2 regions of the Pseudomonas sp. S2_B10 genome follow, and region 1 is predicted to be linked to the other one. Evidence: predicted binding sites of a transcription regulator. Region 1 holds the regulator's gene; the other holds the start of a gene.
The links. The regulator FliA, encoded in region 1, starts transcription of late flagellar genes. The targets are predictions, from matches to a motif close to CTAAAGTTTNNNNNNNNNNNGCCGNTAA.
Positions count from the first base shown of each region.

Region 2: the regulator FliA is predicted to act here: its motif matches at 1,575-1,602, upstream of AB4O45_RS26770 (methyl-accepting chemotaxis protein).

Region 1 covers NZ_CP162768.1:4,691,217-4,694,629, forward strand. Annotated here, with positions in the region: gene flhF (flagellar biosynthesis protein FlhF) at 1-377, shown strand, start outside; gene fleN (flagellar synthesis regulator FleN) at 494-1,324, shown strand; gene fliA (RNA polymerase sigma factor FliA) at 1,321-2,061, shown strand; gene AB4O45_RS20970 (chemotaxis response regulator CheY) at 2,229-2,600, shown strand; gene AB4O45_RS20975 (protein phosphatase CheZ) at 2,619-3,407, shown strand.
Region 2 covers NZ_CP162768.1:5,966,871-5,970,283, forward strand. Annotated here, with positions in the region: gene AB4O45_RS26770 (methyl-accepting chemotaxis protein) at 1-1,446, opposite strand, end outside; gene AB4O45_RS26775 (undecaprenyl-diphosphate phosphatase) at 1,751-2,581, shown strand; gene AB4O45_RS26780 (DUF1294 domain-containing protein) at 2,578-3,006, shown strand; gene AB4O45_RS26785 (MmcQ/YjbR family DNA-binding protein) at 3,173-3,413, opposite strand, start outside.

The DNA.
Region 1 (3,413 bases):
TGCGCATGCAGCTTGAGAGCCTGGCCGGGCGTGGCATTCGCTCAAAAAATTATCTGGTCCTGGCAACCACCAGCCAGAAACAGGTTCTAACCGCCGCTTACCACAGTTACAAGCGTTGCGGGCTGGCCGGCTGCATCCTGACTAAACTGGATGAAACGGCCAGTCTCGGCGAAGTGTTGAGCCTGGCGATCAGTCATGAATTGCCGGTCGCGTATCTGACCGATGGCCCACGGATTCCGGATGATTTGCATCTGCCGCGCCGTCATCAACTGGTCACCCGCTCCGTCAGCGTGCAAATGCAGGAAGAACCCAGCGAAGAAGCCATGGCTGACATGTTCGCTGATATCTATCACAGCCCGACCAAGCAGGTTGGCTGAGGTAATCATGAACAGTTTTTGTACCTACATCGATGGTCTGCCACGCATTGTTCCGATCAGGAACGCGCAGCCAGTAATGTGGCCTCCGTCTATGCAAGACAAGGTAAAGAAATAACATGGGCAGCATGCATCCCGTACAGGTGATCGCGGTGACCGGCGGCAAAGGTGGCGTCGGCAAGACTAACGTGTCAGTGAACTTGTCGCTGGCGCTGGCAGAGCTTGGCCGTCGGGTCATGCTGCTGGACGCCGACCTGGGCCTGGCGAACGTCGACGTTCTGCTGGGGCTGACACCCAAGCGCACACTGGCCGACGTCATCGAAGGCCGTTGCGAACTGCGCGACGTGCTGTTGCAAGGCCCGGGCGGGATTCGCATCGTGCCGGCGGCCTCCGGCACGCAGAGCATGGTGCACCTGAGCCCGGCGCAGCACGCCGGCCTGATCCAGGCGTTCAGCGACATCGGCGACAATCTCGACGTGCTGGTGATCGACACCGCTGCGGGTATTGGTGACTCGGTAGTCAGTTTCGTTCGTGCCGCCCAGGAAGTGTTGCTGGTGGTCTGCGACGAGCCGACTTCGATCACCGATGCTTACGCGCTGATCAAGTTGCTCAACCGCGATTACGGCATGAACCGCTTCCGCGTGCTGGCCAACATGGCGCAGAGCCCGCAGGAAGGGCGCAACCTGTTCGCCAAGTTGACCAAGGTCACGGATCGCTTCCTCGACGTCGCCCTACAATACGTCGGCGCCGTGCCGTACGACGAAAGCGTGCGCAAGGCAGTGCAGAAGCAGCGCGCCGTCTACGAAGCCTTTCCCCGTTCCAAGTGCGCGCTGGCCTTCAAGGCCATCGCCCAGAAGGTCGACACCTGGCCGCTGCCGGCCAACCCGCGCGGGCATCTGGAATTTTTCGTCGAGCGTCTCGTGCAGCAAACCGCAGGGCCTGTGATATGACCGCCAGTGGCATGAATCTTTACAAAAAGTCGGCGCGTGACGCGCAATACGAATTGATCGAGCGTTACGCGCCACTGGTCAAGCGCATTGCCTATCACTTGCTGGCGCGCCTGCCGGCCAGCGTGCAGGTCGAAGACCTGATCCAGGCCGGGATGATCGGTTTGCTGGAAGTCTCGACTAAATACGACGCCAGCAAAGGCGCCAGTTTCGAAACGTACGCGGGCATTCGAATCCGCGGCGCGATGCTCGATGAAGTGCGCAAAGGGGATTGGGCACCACGCTCGGTTCACCGTAATACCAGGATGGTCAGCGACGCGATTCGCTCGATTGAAGCTAAAACCGGCCGTGACGCTAAAGATCACGAGGTTGCGGCCGAACTCCAATTGAGTCTCGACGATTACTACGGGATTCTGAATGACACCTTGGGCAGTCGCCTGTTCAGTTTCGACGACCTGTTGCAGGACGGCGAACACGAAGGGCTGCACGAGGATGGCGCCAGTGCTCATATGGAGCCGTCACGCGATCTGGAAGATGAACGCTTCCAGGCGGCGCTGGCGGACGCGATTGCCAATTTGCCGGAGCGTGAGCGACTGGTGTTGGCGCTGTACTACGACGAAGAGCTGAACCTCAAGGAGATCGGTGAAGTCCTTGGCGTCAGTGAATCGCGGGTCAGCCAGTTACACAGCCAGTGCGCGGCCCGTCTGCGGGGGCGTTTGGGGGAGTGGCGAGCGCGCTGAAGGCAGTGTGGGGACACTGCGAAACGAGGCTGGTGCGGTGATGAACGGCGCCGGTCTCGATCCGTTGTGCTCCAGACAAACTTTAAGTGCTGCGCCGATTGATTGAAGTGGCGCGTCCAGGTGCTGGGCGCGTTTAAGACTGCTTGGAGGTCGAATTGAACAAAGACATGAAAATCCTCATCGTTGATGACTTCTCAACGATGCGGCGGATCATCAAGAACCTGCTGCGCGATCTTGGGTTCACCAACACCGTCGAGGCCGACGATGGCACCACTGCCATTCCGGTGCTCAACAGCGGCAGCATCGACTTTCTGGTAACGGACTGGAACATGCCGGGCATGACCGGTATCGACCTGCTGCGTCACGTGCGCGCCGATGAAAAACTCAAGCACCTCCCGGTGTTGATGGTGACTGCTGAAGCCAAGCGCGAGCAGATCATCGAGGCCGCTCAGGCCGGTGTGAACGGTTACGTAGTCAAACCTTTCACGGCTCAAGCGTTGAAAGACAAAATCGAGAAGATTTTCGAACGCATCGGCTGATGAATGCGCGGGGGAGCTATGGAGCATAACGAATCATCACAGGGCGATTTCGAATCGACCTTGAAAAAACACGCGGTCGAACTGGTCGAGAGCCTTGAAAAAGGCAAGTTCGGCGACGCGGTGCAACTGATCCATGAGCTCAATCAGACCCGTGACCGCGGCCTGTATCAGGAAGTGGGCAAGCTCACACGTGAACTGCACAGTGCGATCGTCAATTTCCAGATCGATCCGCACATGCCGCAGGCCGAGGAAGTGTCGCAAATCACCGACGCCACCGAACGCCTGGGCTATGTGGTCAAGCTGACGGAAGCCGCGGCCAACCGCACCATGGATCTGGTGGAAAGCGCCACGCCGGTGGTCAACAGTCTCGCTGATGAAGCGCAGACGTTGAGCGCCGATTGGGGCCGCTTCATGCGTCGCGAGGTCGGGGCTGAAGAGTTCCGCGAACTGGCGCGCCGGGTCGACGGTTTTCTGTCACGCAGCAGCACGGACAACCGTGCGGTGTCGAGCAACCTCAACGACATCCTGCTGGCTCAGGATTACCAGGACCTCACAGGTCAAGTGATCAAGCGTGTGACCCAACTGGTCACCGAAGTCGAAAGCAATCTGCTCAAACTCGTGCTCATGGCCAGTCAGGTCGACCGCTTTGCGGGCATCGAACATGACCGCGCCGCAATGCTTGCTGAAAAAGATCCACAAAAACATCTCTCGCAGGGTGAAGGTCCGCAGATTCATGCCGATAAACGAGAAGACGTTGTGTCCGGTCAGGACGATGTGGACGATTTGTTATCCAGCCTTGGATTCTAGAGTTTC
Region 2 (3,413 bases), 1.3 Mb from region 1:
GAGACCGTTGAGATTACGTAACGCCTGGCCAATCGCATTAAGGCTCGCCCCGGCCAGTCCCGCCTGTTCAATGGTCAGTTGCGAGGCCTTGCTGCTGTCGCCGATCACCTTCACCGCAGCCTCCGAATGATTCTGCAAACGCTCGATCATCGACTGAATCTCCGCCGTCGATTTCTGCGTACGCTGGGCCAGCAAGCGCACCTCATCGGCGACTACGGCGAACCCGCGACCCTGTTCACCCGCACGCGCCGCTTCAATCGCCGCGTTCAAGGCCAGCAGGTTGGTCTGTTCGGCAATCGAACGAATCACCTCCAGCACGCTGCCAATCTGCGTACTCTCCGCCGCCAGGGTGCGGATCACTTCCACCGCCTGATCGATCGTGCCCGAGAGCTTGTCGATCTGTTGCAGGCTGCCGTCAATATTGATCTGCCCCTGTTGCGCCTGCGCTTCGGCATCGCGCATTTCTGCGGCGGCGTGTTCGGCGTTTTTCGCCACGTCCTGCACGCCGTAGGTGACTTCGTTGATCGCTGTGGCCACCAGTTCCATCTGCTGCGACTGCTGCTGGCTGCGCTGCTGCGCCTGCGAGGCATCGTTACCCAGCTCGCTGGAAGACTGGCCCAAAGCGCTGGCCGAGACCTGCAGATCACCAATCACTCGGCGCAGCTTGGCGGTGAAGGCATTGAAGTGATGGGCCAGTTCGGTGACTTCATCCTTGCCATGGGTATCGAGGCTGCGGGTCAGGTCGCTTTCGCCACTGGCGATGTTGGCCATCGCATTCACGGTTTCCTGCAACGGACGGACGATGCTGCGTGCGATCAGAATCACCAGCAGCGCCATGATCAGCGCAATCGCCAGGCCGATGGCCGACGCCTTGATCATCTGCCCCTGGAATTCGGCTTGCACATCGTCGACATACACGCCGGAGCCGATCACCCAGCCCCACGGCTCAAACAGCTTCACATAAGAGGTCTTGGCAACGGGATCAGTCGCTCCCGGCTTCGGCCAGCGATAATTGACCATGCCCGCGCCTTTTGCCTTGGCGATGGCGACCATTTCGCTGAACACCGCAAAGCCGTCCGGGTCGCGGATCGCCGAAAGGTTCTGGCCTTCGAGTTTGGGGTTGGTCGGGTGCATGACCATCACGGGCGTGAGGTCGTTGATCCAGAAGTAGTCGCTCTGGTCGTAGCGCAGGCCACGGATCGCGGTCAGCGCCTGCTTTTGCGCGGCATCCCTGGTCAGGGTGCCAGCGGTCTCAAGACCTTGGTAATAGGTGAGCAGGCCACTGGCGGTCTGCACCACGTGCTGGGTTTTCTGCGCCTTGGCGTGGTAGAGGTCGTCATGGATCTGCTTGAGCATCAGCACGCCCAAGGTCAGCAACATGACCACCGCCACGATCAAGATGAGCCACAAGCGTCGGCTGATCGACACACTGCGCAAGCTGTTCATAACGCTGTCACTCCGGATTCTTGTTCCTGTAATAAACGATCGCCAGCATCCAGCCACAGCTGTGGGCTCGCGATCGCGCGACTTGAGCCGCCTAACGCGGGGAGCGCTATTAAGGCTTGTCTGTTAGGATTTCGGCCCCGCGCGCGAAAACCTGAATCCGGTTTTGATATTTCACGGAATTTTTACCGTTTCGTGTGGATCCTGTGCGCGCGCAATCGCTACAGCTTTTACCGGCTACGCTGGACGCAGTGAACGAAAAAATACTATCGGGGCATGCCCGCGTGCATCGCTCTTTGGGGGATTGATGGATCTTTGGACCGCCTTGCAGGCACTGATTCTAGGAGTTGTAGAAGGGCTGACGGAGTTTTTGCCCATTTCGAGCACCGGACACCAGATCATCGTCGCCGACTTGCTGAACTTCGGCGGCGAGCGGGCCATGGCGTTCAACATCATCATTCAGCTCGGCGCGATCCTCGCGGTGGTCTGGGAGTTTCGGCGCAAGATCCTCGACGTGGTGATCGGCCTGCCGACCCAGCCGAGCGCACGGCGTTTCACCGCCAACCTGCTGATCGCCTTCCTGCCGGCCGTAGTGCTCGGCGTAATTTTTGCCGATCTGATCCACGAATATCTGTTCAACCCGATCACCGTGGCGGCGGCGCTGGTCATCGGCGGGATCATCATGTTGTGGGCCGAACAGCGCCAGCATGAAGTCCACGCCGAAACCGTCGACGAGATTCGCTGGACCGACGCGCTGAAAATCGGCTTCGCGCAATGCCTGGCGATGATTCCCGGCACCTCGCGTTCCGGCTCGACAATTATTGGCGGGTTGCTGTTCGGCCTGTCACGCAAGACCGCCACCGAGTTCTCGTTCTTCCTCGCCATGCCAACCATGGTCGGTGCGGCGGTGTATTCCGGTTACAAATACCGCGACCTGTTCGTACCGGCGGATTTCCCGGTATTCGCCATTGGTTTTGTCACGGCGTTCATCTTCGCCATGATTGCTGTACGCGGCCTGCTCAAGTTCATTGGCAGCCACAGCTACGCAGCCTTTGCCTGGTACCGGATTGCGTTCGGCCTGTTCATTCTGGCCACCTGGCAGTTCGGCTGGGTGGATTGGTCGGCAGCGAAGGCATGAATGATCCGCGCACGCGCCGCCCTGAGGGACGACCTACAGGCGGCCGCGTTCAGCATCTGAAATTGAAGCTTGTGGTGTTGCTGATCGTCTGCGCGCTGCCGCTGTTCGGCTCGCTGTCGATGTGGCTCAGCGGCATCTCGCGGGTGCCGCTGTCGGCGTACGGGATTGTCAGTGTGCTGGCGTTCTTTCTGTACTGGGCCGACAAACGCAAAGCCCGCGCCGACGCCTGGCGCACCCCGGAAAATATCCTGCATGCGGTCGAACTGGCGGGCGGCTGGCCGGGAGCGTTGATTGCGCAGCAGGTGTTTCGGCACAAAACGCGCAAGGTGTCGTTTCAGATTCTGTTCTGGGCGATCGTGTTGCTGCATCAGGTGTTCTGGATTGACCAGATTTTCCTCGGTTCCAACCTGTTGTCTTTGATCTAAAGAACACACTTACCCCTGTAGGAGCTGCCGAAGGCTGCGATCTTTTGGGACGCAGAGCGTCCCCGGCTGCATTCCCACGCAGAGCGTGGGAACGATCAATCCTCGCTGATGAGTCGCCTGACAAACCGCCTTCGCGAGCAGGCTCGCTCCCACAGGATTTGCGTGCTTACAAAAGCAGGCCGATTTGGGTTTTCTTAGGCAACTTGCCCACCACCAGTTGATGCGATCGCTGCAACAAACCCTGTAATTCCTCGGCACCCAGCGGGTAGGGCGGGTGCATGATGATCCACTGCGCCCGCGCCAGATACGGCGCCGGATGAATCCCCGGGCGGTCGCAATGGCCGAGAAACAGATCCTTGTCGACCTTGAACGCCAGCGAATCCCCACGTAATCCCTGCAACGCAAAC